DNA from 2 places in the Streptomyces sp. NPDC007875 genome. Region 1 is predicted to be linked to the other one. Evidence: predicted binding sites of a transcription regulator. Region 1 holds the regulator's gene; the other holds the start of a gene.

The links. The regulator HrcA, encoded in region 1, represses chaperone genes, less so after heat shock. The targets are predictions, from matches to a motif close to TTNGCACTCNGNNNNNCNGAGTGCNAA.
Region 2: a site for HrcA is predicted at 1,733-1,759, ahead of groL (chaperonin GroEL). Genes of this name have one in related genera too.

Annotation. Positions count from the first base shown of each region.
Region 1 is NZ_JBIADZ010000007.1:230,352-239,919, forward strand. Features, by position in the region: gene hemW (radical SAM family heme chaperone HemW) at 1-257, shown strand, start outside; gene ACFYOY_RS17145 (DUF3097 domain-containing protein) at 269-1,090, opposite strand; gene ACFYOY_RS17150 (MBL fold metallo-hydrolase) at 1,152-1,874, opposite strand; gene hrcA (heat-inducible transcriptional repressor HrcA) at 2,039-3,055, shown strand; gene dnaJ (molecular chaperone DnaJ) at 3,056-4,189, shown strand; gene ACFYOY_RS17165 (nitronate monooxygenase) at 4,290-5,381, shown strand; gene ACFYOY_RS17170 (16S rRNA (uracil(1498)-N(3))-methyltransferase) at 5,378-6,121, shown strand; gene ACFYOY_RS17175 (hypothetical protein) at 6,273-6,944, shown strand; gene ACFYOY_RS17180 (histidine triad nucleotide-binding protein) at 7,022-7,381, shown strand; gene ACFYOY_RS17185 (ribonuclease Z) at 7,385-8,305, shown strand; gene ACFYOY_RS17190 (PfkB family carbohydrate kinase) at 8,508-9,568, shown strand, end outside.
Region 2 is NZ_JBIADZ010000006.1:365,671-375,238, forward strand. Features, by position in the region: gene thrC (threonine synthase) at 1-681, shown strand, start outside; gene ACFYOY_RS16145 (MoaD/ThiS family protein) at 678-956, shown strand; gene ACFYOY_RS16150 (cold-shock protein) at 1,366-1,572, shown strand; gene groL (chaperonin GroEL) at 1,921-3,546, shown strand; gene murQ (N-acetylmuramic acid 6-phosphate etherase) at 3,695-4,666, opposite strand; gene ACFYOY_RS16165 (MurR/RpiR family transcriptional regulator) at 4,785-5,723, opposite strand; gene ACFYOY_RS16170 (hypothetical protein) at 5,887-6,243, shown strand; gene ACFYOY_RS16175 (DUF4031 domain-containing protein) at 6,243-6,515, shown strand; gene ACFYOY_RS16180 (Cmx/CmrA family chloramphenicol efflux MFS transporter) at 6,746-7,984, opposite strand; gene ACFYOY_RS16185 (hypothetical protein) at 8,396-9,067, opposite strand; gene ACFYOY_RS16190 (copper homeostasis protein CutC) at 9,124-9,568, shown strand, end outside.

The DNA.
Region 1 (9,568 bases):
TGGGCGAGGGCCGGTCGCCCGGCGCGGGCCGGGAGCTGCTGACCGGCGAGGAGCGCCGGGTGGAGCGGATCCTGCTGGAGCTGCGGCTGGTCGAGGGCTGCCCGCTGGAGCTGCTGCGCCCGGCCGGGGCGGCAGCCGCGGCACGGGCGCTGGAGGACGGCCTGCTGGACCCGGAGCCGTACGGACGGGGGCGGGCCGTGCTCACGCTGCGCGGGCGGCTGCTGGCGGACGCGGTGGTGCGCGACCTGGTGGACTGAGAGCTGAGCCGTCAGCCCTGCGGGGCCGTCACGAAGTCGATCAACTCCTCCACCCTCCCCAGGAGCTCCGGCTGGAGGTCCTTGTAGGAGTGGACCGAGGACAGGATCCGCTGCCAGGCGGCCCCGGTGTTCTCCGGCCAGCCCAGGGCACGGCAGACGCCCTTCTTCCAGTCCTGGCCGTGCGGCACCGTCGGCCAGGCCGGGATGCCGACGGACGACGGCTTCACGGCCTCCCAGATGTCGATGTAGGGGTGGCCGAGGACCAGCACCTGCTCGCCGGTGACCTGCGCGGCGATACGGGACTCCTTGGAGCCCGTCACCAGGTGGTCGACGAGGACGCCGAGCCGGGCGTCCGGGCCGGGGGAGAAGTCATCGACGATGGCGGGCAGGTCGTCGACGCCCTCCAGGTACTCCACGACGACGCCCTCGATGCGCAGATCGTCGCCCCAGACCCGCTCCACCAGCTCCGCGTCATGGCGCCCCTCGACGTAGATGCGCCCCGCACGGGCGACCCTCGCGCGCGCTCCCGGAACGGCGATCGACCCCGAGGCCGTGCGCTGGGGCGCGCTGGGGGCCGCCGCGCGCGGGCGTACGAGGGTGACGACACGCCCCTCGAGGAGAAAACCGCGCGCCTCCATGGGGAAGACACGATGTTTGCCGAAGCGGTCCTCCAGAGTGACCGTGGGGCCCTGGGCGGTCTTCTCGCAGCGGATCACGGCGCCGCAGAAGCCGGTGGTGACCTCCTCCACGACGAGGTCCGGTTCGGCGGGGACCTCCGGGGCGGGCCGCTGCCGCTTCCAGGGCGGGGTCAGGTCCGGGTCGTACTGTCGCATCCGGATGACGATAGCGCGCGACGACCGCCCACTCCTGTAGTGCGGACAACTAGGTGGACGCCTAGAGGGACACGCCGAAGCGGGCCGCCAGTTCGTCACGTTGGGCCCGCACGAACGCGGCGTCCACGACCGAGCCGTGCCCCGGGACGTATCGCGCGTCCGGGCCGCCGAGGGCGAGCAGCCGGTCGAGGGCGGCGGGCCAGCGGCCCGGGATCGCGTCCGGTCCGGCCTGGGGCGTGCCGGACTCCTCCACCAGATCGCCGCAGAAGACCACCTCGGGCCGGCCGGGCACCAGAACGGCCAGGTCATGGGCGGTGTGGCCGGGCCCCACATTGGCCAGCAGCACCGGCCGGTCGCCCAGGTCGAGGGTGAGCTCCCCGGAGACCGGGTGGTGCGGGCCGACCAGATGGTCCACGGCCTCGGTGGCGGCGTCCCGGTCCACCCCGTGGCGGATCGCGTCCTCGCGCAGCGTCTCCCGCTCGCGGCGCAGCAGCTCGTCCATGCCCGTGGCCCCGTACACCTCGCAGCCCGCGAAGGCGGCCGAGCCCAGGACGTGGTCGAAGTGCGGATGGGTGAGCGCGATCCGGGTGGGGCGGCGGCCGGTCAGCCGGGTGATCAGGGCGCGCAGCTCGGCACCGGCGCGCAGGGTCGCGCCGGTGTCCACGACGAGGATGTCGGTCCGGCCGACGACCACGCCGACCGTTTCGTCCCACTCCGGCAACCGACGGCGGGCCACACCGGGCGCGAGCCGCTCCCAGCCTGCCTCTTCCCAACACGTCTCCATACCGCGACGCTAGCTCAACAGGGATGGGGGAGAGTTGCTGCCAGCGGCGACTCTTGCCCATGCCACCGCACCCCGCCGTACACTGGCGGAGGGGCTCTGGCACTCGTGCCCAGTGAGTGCCAGGCGGACGACCTGATGAGACCGCTGGACTGGAGGTGCGCGGGGTGCTCAGCGAACGCAGACTCGAGGTGCTGCGTGCCATTGTCCAGGACTATGTGGGGACGGAGGAGCCGGTCGGCTCCAAGGCGCTCACCGAGCGGCACCGGCTGGGGGTCTCCCCGGCCACGGTGCGTAACGACATGGCCGCTCTGGAGGACGAGGGGTTCATCGCCCAGCCGCATACGAGCGCCGGGCGGATCCCCACGGACAAGGGCTATCGCCTCTTCGTGGACAAGCTGGCGGGAGTGAAGCCGCTGTCCAGCCCGGAGCGGCGGGCCATTCAGAACTTCCTGGACGGTGCGGTCGACCTCGATGACGTGGTGGGCCGCACGGTCCGGCTGCTGGCGCAGCTGACCCGGCAGGTGGCGGTGGTGCAGTATCCATCGCTGACCCGCTCGACGGTGCGCCATGTGGAGCTGCTGCCGCTGGCCACGGCCCGGGTGATGCTGGTGCTGATCACCGACACCGGCCGGGTGGAGCAGCGCATGGTGGACTGCCCCACTCCGATCACCGAGGACTCGCTGGCCGATCTGCGCGCCCGGCTCAACAGCCGGGTCGTGGGTCGGCGTTTCGCGGATGTGCCGCAGTTGGTGCAGGATCTTCCGGAGTCCTTCGAACAGGAGGACCGGGGGACCGTCTCGATCGTGCTGTCGACCTTGCTCGAGACGCTGGTGGAGGAGACCGAGGAGCGGCTGATGATCGGCGGCACCGCGAACCTCACGCGTTTCGTGCATGATTTCCCCCTGACGATCCGGCCCGTCCTGGAGGCACTGGAGGAGCATGTCGTCCTCCTCAAGTTGCTGGGCGAGGCCAAGGACTCGGGTATGACCGTGCGGATCGGGCATGAGAATGCTCACGAGGGGCTCAACGCCACCTCGGTCGTCGCGGTCGGCTACGGTTCCGGCGACGAGGCGGTCGCCAAACTCGGCGTGGTCGGACCGACCCGCATGGACTACCCCGGAACGATGGGAGCGGTACGCGCAGTGGCACGTTACGTCGGACAGATCCTGGCGGAGTCGTAAGTGGCGACGGACTACTACGCAGTCCTGGGCGTGCCGCGTGATGCCTCGCAGGACCAGATCAAGAAGGCATTCCGCCGGCTCGCACGCGAGCTGCATCCGGATGTGAACCCGGATCCGAAGACCCAGGAGCGGTTCAAGGAGATCAACGCCGCTTACGAGGTCTTGTCGGACCCACAGAAGAAGCAGGTCTACGACCTGGGCGGAGACCCGATGTCCGGGGCCGGCGGCGGTGGCGCCGGCGGCTTCGGCGGGGGCTTCGGCAACTTCTCGGACATCATGGACGCGTTCTTCGGGACCGCTTCGCAGCGCGGCCCGCGCTCCAGGACCCGGCGCGGTCAGGACGCGATGATCCGTCTGGACGTGGAGCTCAGCGAGGCCGCGTTCGGGACCACCAAGGACATCCAGGTCGACACCGCGGTCGTCTGCACCACGTGCAGCGGCGAGGGCGCGGCGCCGGGCACCTCGGCGCAGACCTGTGACATGTGCCGTGGCCGCGGTGAGGTCTCCCAGGTGACGCGGTCCTTCCTGGGCCAGGTCATGACCTCGCGGCCGTGCCCCCAGTGCCAGGGCTTCGGCACCGTGGTGCCGACCCCGTGCCCGGAGTGCGCGGGCGACGGCCGGATCCGCTCGCGGCGCACCCTGACCGTGAAGATCCCCGCCGGTGTGGACAACGGCACCCGGATCCAGCTGGCTGGTGAGGGCGAGGTCGGACCCGGCGGCGGCCCGGCGGGCGACCTGTATGTGGAGATCCACGAGGTCCCGCACCCGGTCTTCCAGCGGCGCGGCGACGATATGCACTGCACGGTGACCATCCCGATGACGGCGGCGTCGCTGGGCACCAAGGTGCCGCTGGAGACGCTGGACGGCCTGGAGGAGGTCGACATCCGGCCCGGCACCCAGTCCGGCCAGTCGATCCCGCTGCACCAGCGCGGCGTCACCCATCTGCGGGGCGGCGGCCGGGGCGATCTGATCGTGCACGTCGAGGTGACCACCCCGACCAAGCTCGACCCGGAGCAGGAGGAGCTGCTGCGGCGGCTGTCGAAGCTGCGCGGTGAGGAGCGCCCGGTCGGCGAATTCAAGCCGGGGCAGCAGGGGCTGTTCTCGCGCTTGAAGGACGCGTTCAACGGGCGGTAGGCGCTTCCGGGCCGGGATGCGGCCCGTAGGGCGCCGCTGACGCCCGCAGCGCTGCTGATCCGGTGGTGAGCCCATGTGGAGGGCATGGCACGATGTGGCCATGTCCTCCGCGCTGACCGATCTTTACCGGTACCCGATCGTGCAGGCGCCGATGGCGGGTGGAGCCTCCTGCCCGCAGCTCGCCGCCACTGTCTCCGAGGCCGGTGGCCTCGGTTTCCTCGCTGCCGGCTACAAGACGCCGGAAGCGATGTATGAGGAGATCAAACAGCTGCGAGGGCTGACCGGACGGCACTTCGGTGTCAACCTGTTCATGCCGCAGCCGTCCAACGCCGACACGGCCGCCGTCGGGACCTACCGGGCACGGCTCACGGGCGAGGCGGCCTGGTACGAGACTCCGCTGGGCGATCCGGACGCGGGCTCGGACGACGCGTACGACGCCAAGCTCGCCGTACTCCTCGACAACCCGGTTCCGGTCGTCTCGTTCACCTTCGGCTGCCCGACCCGTGCGGTCCTCGACGCCTTCGCCAAGGCCGGCACCCGCACGATCGTGACCGTGACCTCGCCCGTCGAGGCGCAGACCGCCCAGTGGGCGGGCGCCGACGCCGTCTGTGTGCAGGGCGTGGAGGCGGGCGGCCATCAGGGCACGTACAGCAATGACCCGGCCGTCGACGGGATGGGCGCCGGGCTCGGTCTGCTGTCGCTGATCACGCTGGTCCGTGAGTACGTCCAGATCCCGATCATCGCGGCGGGCGGGATAATGCGTGGTTCGCAGATCGCCGCGGCGCTGGCCGCGGGCGCGGTCGCGGCCCAGATGGGGACCGCGTTCCTGGTGTGCCCCGAGTCCGGGGCGAACGCCCTGCACAAGCAGGCGATGACGGATCCGCTGTTCGGCCGGACCGAGCTGACCCGCGCCTTCTCCGGCCGCCCGGCCCGGGGCCTGGTCAACCGCTTCATGCGCGAGCACGGCCCGCACGCGCCCGCCGCCTACCCCCAGCTGCACCACATGACGTCCGGTCTCCGTAAGGCGGCCGCCAAGGCGGGCGATCCGCAGGGGATGGCGCTGTGGGCCGGGCAGGGGCACCGGCTGGCGCGCGAGTTGCCCGCCGCGCGGCTGGTGGAGACGCTCGCGGTGGAACTCGACGCCGCACGGGGCGAGTTGGGCCTTCAGCCCCAGCGGGGTGCGGTGTCGTGACCGCCCCGGTGTTCGTGGCCGACTCCCTGGCGGGTGCGGCCACGGGGGCCCGGGTCTGGCTGGACGGCCCGGAGGGGCGCCACGCGGTGTCCGTAAGGCGGCTGCGCGTCGGTGAGCCCGTGGTGGTGACGGACGGCCACGGTACGGGCGTCCAGGGCACCGTGGCGGCCGTCGAGGGCAAGGACCGGCTGCAGGTCGCGGTGGACGAGGTGCGCCGGGAGCCGGCCCCGGATCCGAGGATCACCGTCGTCCAGGCGCTGCCCAAGGGCGACCGGGGCGAACTGGCGGTGGAGACCATGACGGAGACCGGCGTGGACGCCGTCGTTCCGTGGTCGGCGTCCCGCTGCATCACCCAGTGGAAGGGCGAGCGCGGCCTCAAGGCGCTCGGCAAGTGGCGGTCGACCGCGCGCGAGGCGGGCAAGCAGTCCCGTCGGCTGACCTTCCCCGAGGTCACGGACGCGATGACGACCAAACAGGTTGCCCGGCTTCTCGCCGAAGCCGCGTTCGCGGCCGTGCTCCACGAGGAGGGCGGGGAACCGCTCGCGACGGCCCAACTGCCCGCGAGTGGCGAGATCGTGCTGGTCGTCGGGCCCGAAGGGGGCGTGTCCCCCGAGGAGTTGGCGGCCTTCGCCGAGGCGGGCGCGCGGCCGTACCGGCTGGGCCCGAGCGTGCTGCGCACCTCCACGGCCGGAACGGCGGCCGCCGCGCTGCTGCTCGGCCGCACCGGCCGCTGGGGATGAGAGGGTCCTCTGGGGTGAGAAACCCCTTAGGGGTCTCTTCGCGCTTCTGTGCGCCCGTACCTGGCCGAGGACGGCCTTCCGATACGCGTCGGCCGATGGGAACCTATCCCCTATGGGGGTATTGAGTCAGGCACGACGGGGACGGACGCTCTTGTCCGTCGCGGCGGTCGGCGCGGCGGTCGCGGTGACGGCGTGTGAGCCGACGGGGAGCGGTATCAGCTCCGTGACGGTCGCGATCACCACGGACCAGGTCGTCACGGAGGCGCTGGAGCGGGGCGGTGTCGGCGTCCGCTGGATGAGCTGCAACGCCGAGTTCAAGAACGGCCGTACGGCCGGTGCTTCGCCCTCGCGGAGCGAGCGCTCCGGGGAGACCGACGCGCGGGTGGACTGCCACGGCAGGACCGACAGCGACAAGGACATCAGGATCAAGGGCCGGGTGACCTATGTACGGGCGGACCACTGCGTCCGGGGCGATGTGACCGGCGAGGTGGACGGCCGGAAGGTCTTCGAGGCGCAGGTGATCGGGGAGTGCCAGGGCGGCGGCCCGGACACCGACAGCCCCCGGCCGACCCTCAGTCACCCGTGGGACCGCCCGAGCACCGAGAGCCCGCAGCCGACCCGTAGTCACCCGTGGGACCACCGGACCACCGAGGCCCCCGGGCCGACCCGGAGCCACCCGTGGGACCGCCCGAGCACCGATGACCCGCAGCCGACCCGCAGCTCCCCCTGGGACCACCCGACCACCGAGGGCGGCGCCGGTCAGGCCGGTACCGCGGACAGCGCCGGTAAGGGCGGTACCGAGGGCGGCGGTCAGGGCGAATAGGCCGTGATTTCTCCCGTCGGCAGGGGCTCCCGGTACCATCCGGACCGTATGTGCCGACGATCCGTAAGGAGCCACCGGTGGCGGGAGAACCGCAGGCCGACTGCCTGTTCTGCAAGATTGTCTCGGGGGAGGTGCCGGCCACCGTCGTCCGCGAGACGGACACCACCGTCGCCTTCCGCGACATAAACCCCCAGGCGCCCACGCACATCCTGGTGATCCCCAAGGTGCACTACCCGGACGCGGCCTCCCTCGCGGCGGCCGAACCACAGGGCGCCGCGGATGTGTTGCGCGAGGCGGGCGCGGTCGCCGCCGATGAGAAGCTCGTCGAGACGGGCTACCGCGTGGTGTTCAACACCGGCTCCGGCGCCGGCCAGACCGTCTTCCACGCCCATGCCCACGTCCTGGGCGGCCGCGGGCTCAACTGGCCCCCCGGATAACCCTTGTCCGCACGGGAACTGATCGTCCTCGGCACCGCCAGCCAGGTGCCGACCCGGCACCGCAACCACAACGGCTATCTGCTGCGCTGGGACGGCGAGGGCCTGCTGTTCGACCCCGGCGAGGGCACCCAGCGCCAGATGCTGCGGGCCGGGGTGGCCGCCCACGACATCGACCGGATCTGCGTCACGCACTTCCACGGGGATCACTCCCTGGGCCTGGCCGGGGTGATCCAGCGGATCAACCTCGACCGGGTGCCGCACCGGGTGACCGCCCACTACCCGGCGAGCGGACAGCGGTTCTTCGAGCGGCTGCGGTACGCGACCGCCTACCGCGAGACGGTGGCGCTGACCGAGGAGCCGGTCGCCGGTGACGGCGCGGTGCTGGCCCGCACCCGCGCGTACACGCTGGAGGCGGCCCGGCTCTCGCACCCCGTCGAGTCCTACGGCTATCGCCTGATCGAACCGGACGGCCGCAGGATGCTGCCCGAGCGGCTCGCCGCGTTCGGCATCCGAGGCCCGGAGATCGGCCGGCTGCAGCGGGATCGGATGCTGGAGATCGAGGGGCGTACGGTCACGCTCGAAGAGGTCAGCGAGGTGCGCCGGGGGCAGCGCTTCGCGTTCATCATGGACACCCGGCTGTGCGAGGGCGTCTTCGCGCTGGCGCAGGGGTGCGATCTGCTGGTCATCGAGTCGACCTTCCTGGACGAGGAGGAGGCGCTGGCCGTCGAGTACGGGCATCTGACCGCCGGGCAGGCGGCCAGGGTCGCCGCCGGGGCGGGGGTGCGGCATCTGGTGCTGACGCACTTCTCGCAGCGCTACGGCGATCCGTCCGACTTCGAGTGCCAGGCGCGGGCCGCCGGGTTCGAGGGGGAGCTCACGGTCGCCGAGGACCTGATGACGGTGGCGCTGCCCAAACGGCGCTGAGGGCGCCGCGGCGGGGCCGCCCGGGCCGTGGGGGGGCGGTGCAGGCCCGTGCCGCGGCGGGGCCGCCCGGGTCGTGGGGGCGACGGACGCCCCGAGGGGGTGACGCCTGCCCGGTCCCCGGCCCGTTGTCCGTGCCATCGTGCACACTGTCCGCACCCGCATCCGACGATGGAGGCGGACCGGTCAGACCTGGGAGAGCGCGGTGACGACACACAACGGCGACAAGCTCACAGCGGGTTACCCCCTGCTCGACCCGCTCGAGGCCGTTCGCCGGCCCGGTGACCCGGCGTGCGACGTCTATCTCACCGGCACCGTCTTCCTGGACATCATCTTCACCGGTCTGGACACCGCTCCCGTCCGCGGCACCGAATCGTGGGCCCGCGGCATGGGGTCGAGCCCCGGCGGCGTCGCCAATATGGCCACCGCCCTGGCCCGGCTCGGCCTGCGCACCTCGCTCGCCGCCGCCTTCGGCGACGACCACTACGGGGACTACTGCCAGGACGCCCTGGACCGCGGCGAGGGCATCGATCTCTCGCTTTCCCGCACGATCCCCGGCTGGCACTCCCCGGTGACCGTCTCGATGGCCTACGAGGGCGAGCGGACCATGGTCTCCCATGGCCATGAGGCCCCGCCGCCCGAGGAGCCGGCGCCGAGCTGCCCGCCCCCGGCCCGCGCCGCCGTGGCCTCCCTGGTGCCCGGCCGCGGCCAGGAGTGGGTCGCCGAGGCCGCCCGCCGCGGCAGCAGGGTCTTCGCGGACGTCGGCTGGGACGACACCGGCCGCTGGGATCCGGCCGACCTCGCCGAACTGGAGCACTGCGAGGCGTTCCTGCCCAATGCGGAGGAGGCGATGCGCTACACCCGCACCGACTGCCCGCGCGCCGCCGCCCGGGCCCTCGCCGACCTGGTCCCGCTCGCCGTCGTCACGCTCGGCTCCGAGGGGGCGTACGCTGTCGACGGCCGCACCGGCGAGACCGCCGAGGTGCCCGCGATCTCCGTGGAGGCCCTGGACCCGACCGGCGCCGGGGACGTGTTCGTCGCCGGGTTCGTCACCGGCACGCTCGCCGACTGGCCGCTCGCCGACCGGCTGGCCTTCGCCGGGCTGACCGCCGCGCTGTCGGTGCAGGAGTTCGGCGGCTCGCTGTCCGCGCCCGGCTGGGTCGAGATCGCCGCCTGGTGGCAGCACGCCCGCTCCTACGACGACCAGCCCGGCCGCGCGCTGCGCCGCTACGCCTTCCTCGACCGGCTGCTCCCGGCCGCCGCCCG
Region 2 (9,568 bases), on a different contig from region 1:
AACCGCTTCTGCAGCGAGCTGATCGGCGACCCGGTGGGCGAGGGCTGGGGCTTCGTCAACGTCAATCTGCGGCCGTACTACGGCGAGGGCTCCAAGACCCTGGCGTACGAGATCTGCGAGCAGCTGGGCTGGCGGCTGCCGGACCAGATCGTCATCCCGATCGCCTCCGGCTCCCAGCTCACCAAGATCGACAAGGGGCTGAAGGAGCTGATCGCGATCGGTCTGGTCGAGGACAAGCCCTACAAGATCTTCGGCGCCCAGGCCGAGGGCTGCTCCCCGGTCTCCGCCGCCTTCAAGGCCGGCCATGACGTCGTCCGGCCGCAGAAGCCGCAGACCATCGCCAAGTCGCTGGCCATCGGCAACCCCGCGGACGGCCCGTACGTCCTGGACATCGCCCGCCGTACGGGCGGCGCGGTGGAGGACGTGAACGACGAGCAGATCGTCGACGCGATCAAGCTGCTCGCCCGCACCGAGGGGATCTTCGCGGAGACCGCGGGCGGGGTGACCGTCGGCGTGACCAAGAAGCTGATCGAGGACGGTCTGCTCGACCCGTCCCTGACGACCGTCGTGCTCAACACCGGCGACGGCCTCAAGACCCTCGACGCGGTGGCCCCCACCACCGGTCCCTCTGCCATCATCCGCCCCACCCTTGACTCGTTCCGAGAGGCTGGTCTCGCATGAGCGTCAACGTCCGAATCCCGACCATCCTGCGCACGTACACCGCCGGTCAGGCCGAGGTCCCCGCCGAGGGCGCGACCCTCGCCGAGGTTCTGGCGGACCTGGAGAAGAACCACCAGGGCATCGCGGCCCGCGTCCTGGACGACACCGGCAAGCTCCGCCGCTTCGTCAACGTCTACGTCAACGACGACGACGTCCGCTTCGCCGACGGCCTGGCCACGGCGACCCCGGACGGTGCCGGGATCTCGATCATCCCGGCGGTCGCGGGCGGCTGCTGACCCCGCGTCCACCCTCCTCACCTTTGGCATCGCCCCGTCCGGGGACAACCGGACGGGGCGATTCCGTGTGTGGAATCGCGATACAGTTGCCCGGATTCCCCGATGGCCCCCGGGCCGGAACCACATATGAGAACTCGTCAAGTTGTGCGTAAAGTGTGAGCACGAATTGTCGGGTTGGTTCCCTATGCCCCGCCCGGATTGCCCGAACTTCACATAAATTCTCACTTTTAACCGTTCGACCGCGCCCAGAATTCTCGTCCGATTGACCTGTTGCAGAGGGCGTTGGGACGGATACATTCAGCGGCGGTCGACGCGTTCCGGCGCACACCCCCCACATCCGGGGGGTGAGGTCTGACCCGGGTCCGCGGAGTGCGGTCCTGCGCAAGGGCCAGCAATAGGGGAGTTAGGAATGGCTCAGGGCACCGTCAAGTGGTTCAACGCGGAGAAGGGGTACGGCTTCATCGCGGTCGACGGTGGTGCGGACGTGTTCGTCCACTACAGCGCGATCCAGATGGACGGGTACCGCACCCTCGAGGAAGGCCAGCGGGTCGAGTTCGAGATCTCGCAGGGTCAGAAGGGCCCGCAGGCCGACATGGTCCGCGTGGCCGTAGGCTGACGCGCCGACGCGACGCAGCTGAACAGTACAGTCCGAAGGGTCCGTGTCCCGAACAGGGTACGGACCCTTCGGCGTGTCCGCGCTGATCGTTACGAGTCGGCGCAGGGGCGGATGCCCACCCGTCACCCGGCCGCCGCCCCCCAAGGATGCCCTTCGGGCGCTTGCACTCTATAGGTCCGAGTGCTAATCATTGGCGTTAGCACTCTGACGTTGAGAGTGACAGAAGGACCGGGTCGGTGAGGCCCGCCAGGCCATGCGGGGCAAGGAACCGTACGGCAGGCAGGCCGTCCGTCGCGGGCGCCAGCGCGGTCCGGAGCAATCCACCCCGTCTTGGGAGGACCACTTCACATGGCCAAGATCATCGCGTTCGACGAGGAGGCGCGGCGCGGCCTCGAGCGCGGGATGAACCAGCTCGCCGACGCCGTCAAGGTCACCCTCGGCCCCAAGGGCCGTAACGTCGTCCTCGAGAAGAAGTGGGGCGCCCCCACGATCACCAACGATGGTGTTTCCATCGCCAAGGAGATCGAGCTCGAGGACGCGTACGAGAAGATCGGCGCCGAGCTGGTCAAGGAGGTCGCGAAGAAGACGGACGACGTCGCCGGTGACGGCACGACGACCGCGACCGTCCTCGCCCAGGCGCTGGTCAAGGAGGGCCTGCGCAACGTCGCCGCGGGTGCCAACCCGATGGCGCTCAAGCGGGGTATCGAGAAGGCCGTCGAGGCCGTCTCCGCCCAGCTTCTCGAGCAGGCCAAGGACGTGGAGACCAAGGAGCAGATCGCCTCCACCGCCTCCATCTCCGCCGCCGACACCCAGATCGGTGAGCTCATCGCCGAGGCGATGGACAAGGTCGGCAAGGAAGGTGTCATCACCGTCGAGGAGTCGCAGACCTTCGGGCTCGAGCTCGAGCTCACCGAGGGCATGCGCTTCGACAAGGGCTACATCTCCCCGTACTTCGCGACGGACATGGAGCGTATGGAGGCGTCGCTCGACGACCCGTACATCCTGATCGTCAACTCCAAGATCAGCAGCGTGAAGGACCTCCTCCCGCTGCTCGAGAAGGTCATGCAGTCGGGCAAGCCGCTGCTGATCATCGCCGAGGACGTCGAGGGCGAGGCCCTGGCCACCCTGGTCGTCAACAAGATCCGTGGCACCTTCAAGTCCGTCGCCGTCAAGGCCCCGGGCTTCGGTGACCGCCGTAAGGCCATGCTCGGTGACATCGCCATCCTCACCGGTGGCACCGTCATCTCCGAGGAGGTCGGCCTCAAGCTGGAGAACGCCGGGCTGGACCTGCTCGGCCGCGCCCGCAAGGTCACCGTCACCAAGGACGAGACCACCATCGTGGACGGCGCCGGCGACACCGACCAGGTGCAGGGCCGCGTCAACCAGATCCGCGCCGAGATCGAGTCCTCGGACTCGGACTACGACCGCGAGAAGCTCCAGGAGCGCCTGGCGAAGCTGGCCGGCGGCGTGGCCGTCATCAAGGCCGGTGCCGCCACCGAGGTCGAGCTCAAGGAGCGCAAGCACCGCATCGAGGACGCGGTGCGCAACGCCAAGGCGGCCGTCGAGGAGGGCATCGTCGCCGGTGGTGGCGTGGCCCTGCTGCAGACCGTCTCGGTCTTCGAGAAGCTGGAGCTCGAGGGCGACGAGGCCACCGGTGCCCAGGCCGTGCGCCTGGCCCTGGAGGCCCCGCTGAAGCAGATCGCGGTCAACGCCGGTCTCGAGGGCGGCGTCGTGGTCGAGAAGGTGCGCAACCTGACCCCGGGTCACGGCCTCAACGCCGCGACCGGTGAGTACGTCGACCTGATCGCCGAGGGCATCATCGACCCGGCCAAGGTCACGCGCTCCGCGCTGCAGAACGCCGCGTCGATCGCCGCGCTGTTCCTCACCACCGAGGCCGTCATCGCCGACAAGCCGGAGAAGGCCGCCCCGGCGGGCGCTCCGGGCGGTATGCCGGGCGGTGACATGGACTTCTGATCGACTCGGCGCGTTCGTTCGCCGGTCGGTCGTACCGTCCAGGACGTCGGGGCGGCACCCTCTCCCAGGGGTGCCGCCCCGACGGCGTTTTGGGGGCCGGGCCCCGGATACGGGAGCAGGCGTATCCGGGGCCCGGCGTATCCGGGGCTTACTCCTCAGCCGCATCGAGGGCGGCGCGCAGATGGCCGTGCGCCTCGGCGAGCAGTTTCTCGGCGGTCGGGGCGTCCACCCCGCCCAGGATGGTGAGGATCGCGTTCTTCACCTCGCCGTCCGTGGCCGCCAGCGCGCTTTCGATCCGCTGGTCGGAGGCGCCGGTCGCCAGGAAGACGATCCTCCGTGAGCGGGCGCGCAGCTTGTCGTTGGAGGCGCGCACATCGACCATGAGATTTCCGAAGGTCTTGCCCAACCGGATCATGGTGATGGTCGAGATCATGTTGAGCACCAGCTTCTGGGCCGTGCCCGCCTTCAGCCGCGTCGAGCCGGTGAGCAGCTCCGGCCCCACGACGACCTCGATGCCGTGGTCGGCCGCGGCGGCGAGCGCCGAGTCGGCGTTGCAGGACAGCCCGACGGTGAGCGCGCCGAGCCGTCGGCCGTGTTCGACCGCGCCCACGGCGTACGGGGTGCGGCCGGAGGCCGAGACGCCGACCACCGTGTCATCGGGGCCGATCCCGAGCTGGTCGAGGTCCCGGGCGGCCAGCTCCGCGCTGTCCTCCGCGCCCTCGACCGAGGTCACCACGGCGTCCGGGCCGCCCGCGATCACCCCGACGACCTGCTCGGGCCGGGTGTTGAAGGTGGGCGGGCATTCGCTCGCGTCGAGCACCCCGAGCCGTCCGGCGGTGCCCGCGCCCGTATAGAGGAGACGGCCGCCACGGGACATCCGCGCGGTGATGGCGTCGATGGCGGAGGCGATGCGGGGGAGCTGGAGGGCGACGGCGGCGGGGACACCGGCGTCCTCCGCGTTCATGATCCGGGCGATCTCGAGGGTGTCGAGCCGGTCGATCTCGGCGAGTTCGGGGCGGAACGCCTCGGTGGTCAGGGTGTCGAGCTGGGCGCGGAGCCGTGCGGAGCCCTGGTCGGCCGCAGAGTCGGTGGGGTCGGCTGCGAAGTCGGCGGAAGTCATGGTGAAGCGGCTCTTTCCGGTACGTCAGGGTGAGGGCGGGGGGTGAAGAGGCGGAGAGGGGCGGGGCCGGGGGTCGGGGGTGGCCCGCGGGCGGAACCTGGGGTGGGACCGGCCCGGCTCAGCGATGCCCGGGGCGTGGGTCGTGGCGGTGCGCGAGGGCCTCGTACGACGCGGAGAGGGCGGGCGCGGCCGATTCGTACGTCCGCTGGGCGACCCCTATGAACAGGCAGTCCACCACCAGCAGCTGGCTGGTGCGGCTCGACATGGCCGCCGGGCGCAGCTCGCTCTCACGGGCGGTGGAGGTGGTGAGCACCAGGTCCGCGTACTGCGCGACCTCGCCGTCCGGCCGTCCGGTGATCGCGACGGTGGTGGCGCCGCGCTCGAAGGCCACCCGCAGCGGCTCGATGACGTCCGTCGTACGCCCCGAGTGGGTGATCGCGATGGCGACGTCGCCTGAGTGGAGCTGGACCGCGTTGGTGACCGCGAGGTGCGGATCGGCGTGGGCGTGGGCTATCAGCCCGATACGCAGCAGCTTCTGGACCAGGTCCTGGCCGACGAGGCTGGACGCCCCCACCCCGTACACATCGATCCGGCGAGCCGTGGCCAGCGCCGAGACGGCCGCCTCGACCTGGCTGGTGTCCAGGACGGCGGCGGTGTCGGCCAGACACTGCTGCTCCTCCCGCGCCAGCTTGGTGACCACATCGGCGATCGGATCGTCGACCGCGATGTCCGCGGTGACGGCCGGGGCCCGGCCGGCGGCCTGGTGTGCGGCGAGCGCGGCGAGCGCGATGCGCAGATCGCGATATCCGGGGTAGCCGAGCAGTCGGGAGGTGCGGACGACGGTGGCCTCGCTGGTGCCGGTCCGCTCGGCGAGCCCGGTGACGGTGAGCGCCGCGCATCCGGCCGGATCCCCCGCCACGGCCTCGGCCACGCGCTGCATGGAGCGGGTCATGGACGGGCCTAACGTACGGACCTTCGCGGCGAGGGCGGCCGGAGCGGGCGGGGCGGGGTCGGATTGCGGAGGTGGCATGAAAGTTTCCTTCAGGTCGCTGCTCATCCGCGAAAACTATTTCCGGCCATGGGGCCCGTCAACCCTCCGCGCGGCGGTGCGGCGGTGCGGGGGTGCGAAAAGACCGGAGATGAAGCGGGACCGGGGACGAACCGAGACCGCGGATGAAGCAAACAGGCGCCAGGAGGAAGCAAAGGTGACAATGGGACCCATGAAGCTCGAACACGCACTGCACGCGGCCCGCGCCCTTGTCCTGGCCGACCTCGCGGCGGGCGAGGTCGCCCGGGCCGATATCGTCTCGCTGGTCGAAGACGCGATCGCGCACCGTCGGTGGTGGGTCGAGCAGTGGCCGGAAGGCATTGAGTACGTGGCCGGTCTGGTCGCCCAGGACGTCCAGGACGCCCTGCTGGAACGGTACGGCCGATGGCCGCTGTGCCCCGTCTGCACCCAGGGCGGCGACCTCCACGCCCTTGATGTGGAGCCCGAGTTGGGCCCCAACCCGCACTGGGTCTGCGGCAAGACGGCGGTCGCGGTGGCGCCCGTGGGTTCGCTGGGCACCACCCTCTGATGGCCGTACTGATCGACCCGCCCTCGTGGCCGGGCCACGGCCGCCTGTGGTCCCACCTGGTCAGCGATGTGTCCTACGCCGAACTGCACGCCTTCGCCGCTCGCATCGGCGCCCCGCGCCGAGGCTTCGACCGTGACCACTACGACCTGCCGAGCGAGCTGTACGCGAAGGCGGTAGGGGAGGGCGCGGAGGAGGTCGGCAGCAAGGAACTCCTCCGTCGCCTGAAGGCCGCGGGCCTCCGCCGCCCCAAACGAGCCGCGAACGCGGACTGACCGCTGCGGGCGGGCCTGCGGCCCGCCCCGCCAACCGGCCGCCCGGTGCGGCCGGCACGCCCTCGCCGTGCGTAGGTCTGCGTGCGCTGCCGCGATGCCGCCCGCGCTCCCGAGCGGCTGAGGGCGGCCGTGCCGCGGGCGGTATGGCGGGCATCGAGCTCAGCTCCGGCGCCAAGGTGAGTGCCCCGCGCGGGCGGTGTGGCCGCGCCCGCGCGGCGAGGCGGGGTCTCTCAGCGCGTCGTGCGCGACGGGTCGGAGGCCGCTTCCGCATCCGCCGGGGAGTACGTCGCCGACGTGGCGATGACGCGCGAGGCACCAGCCGCCCGGTGCAGGCGCATCGCGGCGACCGTCGTCACCACGCCCGTACCGGCGAGGGCCGCGCCCGTCCAGGCGACCGCCGGGTAGCCCCAGCCCATGTCGATGACGAGCCCGCCGAGCCACGGGCCCACCGTGTTGCCGATGTTGAAGGCCGAGGTGTTCGTCGCGCCCGCGAGCGTGGGCGCGGCGTTCGCGAGGTTGAACATGCGGGCGTTGAGCGCGGGCGCGGTGAAGAAGGCGGTGAAGCCGAGCAGCAGCGCCAATGTCACGGCCGCGACCGCGCTGTGCGCGGTCAGCGCCAACGCGCTCAGCACGACCGTCGAGGCGGTGATGCCCCCGAGCATCGTGCCGAACAGGTGCGCGTCCGCGATCCGCCCGCCGAGCACCGTCCCCAGCAGCGCGCCGACCCCGAACAGCGCGAGCACGGTCGGCACCCAGCTCTCGTCCAGCCCCGCCACATCCGTGAGCAGTGGCCCGAGGTAGGAGAACAGGCAGAAGACCGCGCCACCGCTCAGCGCGGTGGCGGCCAGCGCCAGCCACACCTGCCGGTCGCGGTAGATGCGCAACTCGGCCCGCAGCCGGGGCCGGTCGTCCCCGGTCGGCACCTGCGTACGCGGTACGAGCGCGACGACTCCGACCAGTCCGAGCGCCGACAGCCCCGCCACCGCCCAGAAGGCGGCGCGCCACCCCGCGTGCTGCCCGAGCAGCGCCCCGGCGGGGACCCCCGCGATGTTCGCGATGCTCAGTCCGCCGACCATCACCGCCATCGCCTTCGCCCGCGCGTTCACCGGCACCAGCGATACGGCCACCGCGGCGCCCACCGCCCAGAACCCGGCACACGCGAGCGCGCTGACGACCCGCGAGGCGAACAGCACCCCGTACGACGGCGCCAACGCCCCCGCGATCTGCCCGAGCCCGAACACCGCCAGCAGCGCCATCAGCGTCGTCCGCCGTGGCAACCGCAACGTGGCCGCCGCCAGCACCGGCGCCCCGACCACCATCCCGATCGCGAAGGCCGATATCAGCAATCCGGCCGTGGGGATGGATACGCCCATGTCCCGCGCGACGGGTTGCAGCAGCCCGGACAGCATGAACTCGGAGGTACCGAGGGCGAAGACGGACAGCCCGAGGACGTAGACCGCCAGGGGCATGCGGGAGCGAGCGGAATCCGCTGGGGAGAACGAGGGCATGCCAGGCTCAACGCCATGGCATGACCTCGGCATTCCTGCGCGGAACAGTGAGGTGCTCGACTCTCGAACATTCACTCGATGGGGTGGTCTGGTGGCGGTGACCTGGTGTTGTCACGCTGAGTGAGGAAGGATCGAGATGTGAGCCCGCTGGGGGAGGCGGGGGTTGAGGAGATCACGGGGGGTGATCGAGGTGACGGAGGAAACGGCCAGCGAACTGAACGGCCCGGGCGCGCCTGACGAATGGGCCGCCTATCCGGCCACAGCGGCACCGGGACCGGCGACCGCGTCGGTCGAGGTGTACTGCGTTGTCGTCCACGCTGCCCCCCTGGCGTGCGGATGGTCCGTCAACTTTGGAGCCGCGAACGGCACGTGTTACGAGCCGAGCAGCTCCAGCTCCGTGGCCATGTTGCGGCGTGCGGCCTCCTCCCAGCGGTCGTGCCCCTCCGGCGTACGGAAGAGGCGGGACAGGCCCAGCAGGTGGCGGAGGACATTCGCGCGGCCCTCGCGGAAGGCGTCGTCGGGGACGAAGCCGTACTCCTCGCGGACCGCCGCCGCGTAGGCGCCGTAGGCCGCCGGGGAGCCCGCCAGTACGGCGAGGTCGGCGTCGCAGAGGACTTCGCCGTTGGTGTCGCCCTCGGCGGGGTCGTGGTCGCGGGTGACGAGGACGAGGCGGACGGTTTCGGCCGTGCGGGGCGCCGGGACGGCCGCCTCGGTGAGGGCGCGTTCGGCGAGGCGGGCGCTGCGTTCCTCGTTGGTGGAGCGGTCGGGGAGGTAGACGGCGTCGTGGAACCATGCGGCGAGCCGGATGGCGGCGGGGTCGGGGGCCTGGACGTGGGGGAGCAACTCGTCCACCCGGTCCAGGACCGCGAGCAGGTGATCGGTGGTGTGGTAGCGGCGCTGGGGTTCGGCCCAGCGGGTCAGGAGGTCCTCGCCGTAGGGGACGGGTGACGGAGCCGTGGCTTCGCGGGCGCTGGTGAGGAGGTCCGTCCAGCGGGTGAGCAGGGCGTCATGGGCCGGATGGCGGGCGGGCGCGGGTGCGGGCATGGGCCAATTGTGGGGTAGCGGTTTGCCCTCTTGCGCGGTGTGGCAAGCTGTGGAGCATGTCTAGACCAATTCTCGAGGTGATCGCCCTGAACCCGGCGGACGCGATCGCCGCACAGGCCGGAGGGGCGGACCGCCTCGAACTGGTCACCGACATGGCCGCCGACGGGCTCACCCCCTCCCGTGAGACCTTCGCCGCCGTCCGTTCGGCCGTGGACCTGCCGGTACGGGTGATGCTCCGCGCCGCCGACGGCTTCGCGGCCGGGGACCCCGCCGCGTTCGACGCGCTGTGCGAGGCCGCCGCCGCGCTGCACTCCGAGGGGGCGGACGAGTTCGTCCTGGGCTTCCTGGCCGACGACGGCGGGGTCGACCTGGCCGCCGTGACCGCGCTGACCGAGGTCGTGCGGGCGGGCGGCGGGGTGGACGAGAGCCGCTGGACCTTCCACCGGGCCATCGACCGCGCCGCGGATCGCGACGGGCTGCGCAAGCGGCTCGCCGACATCC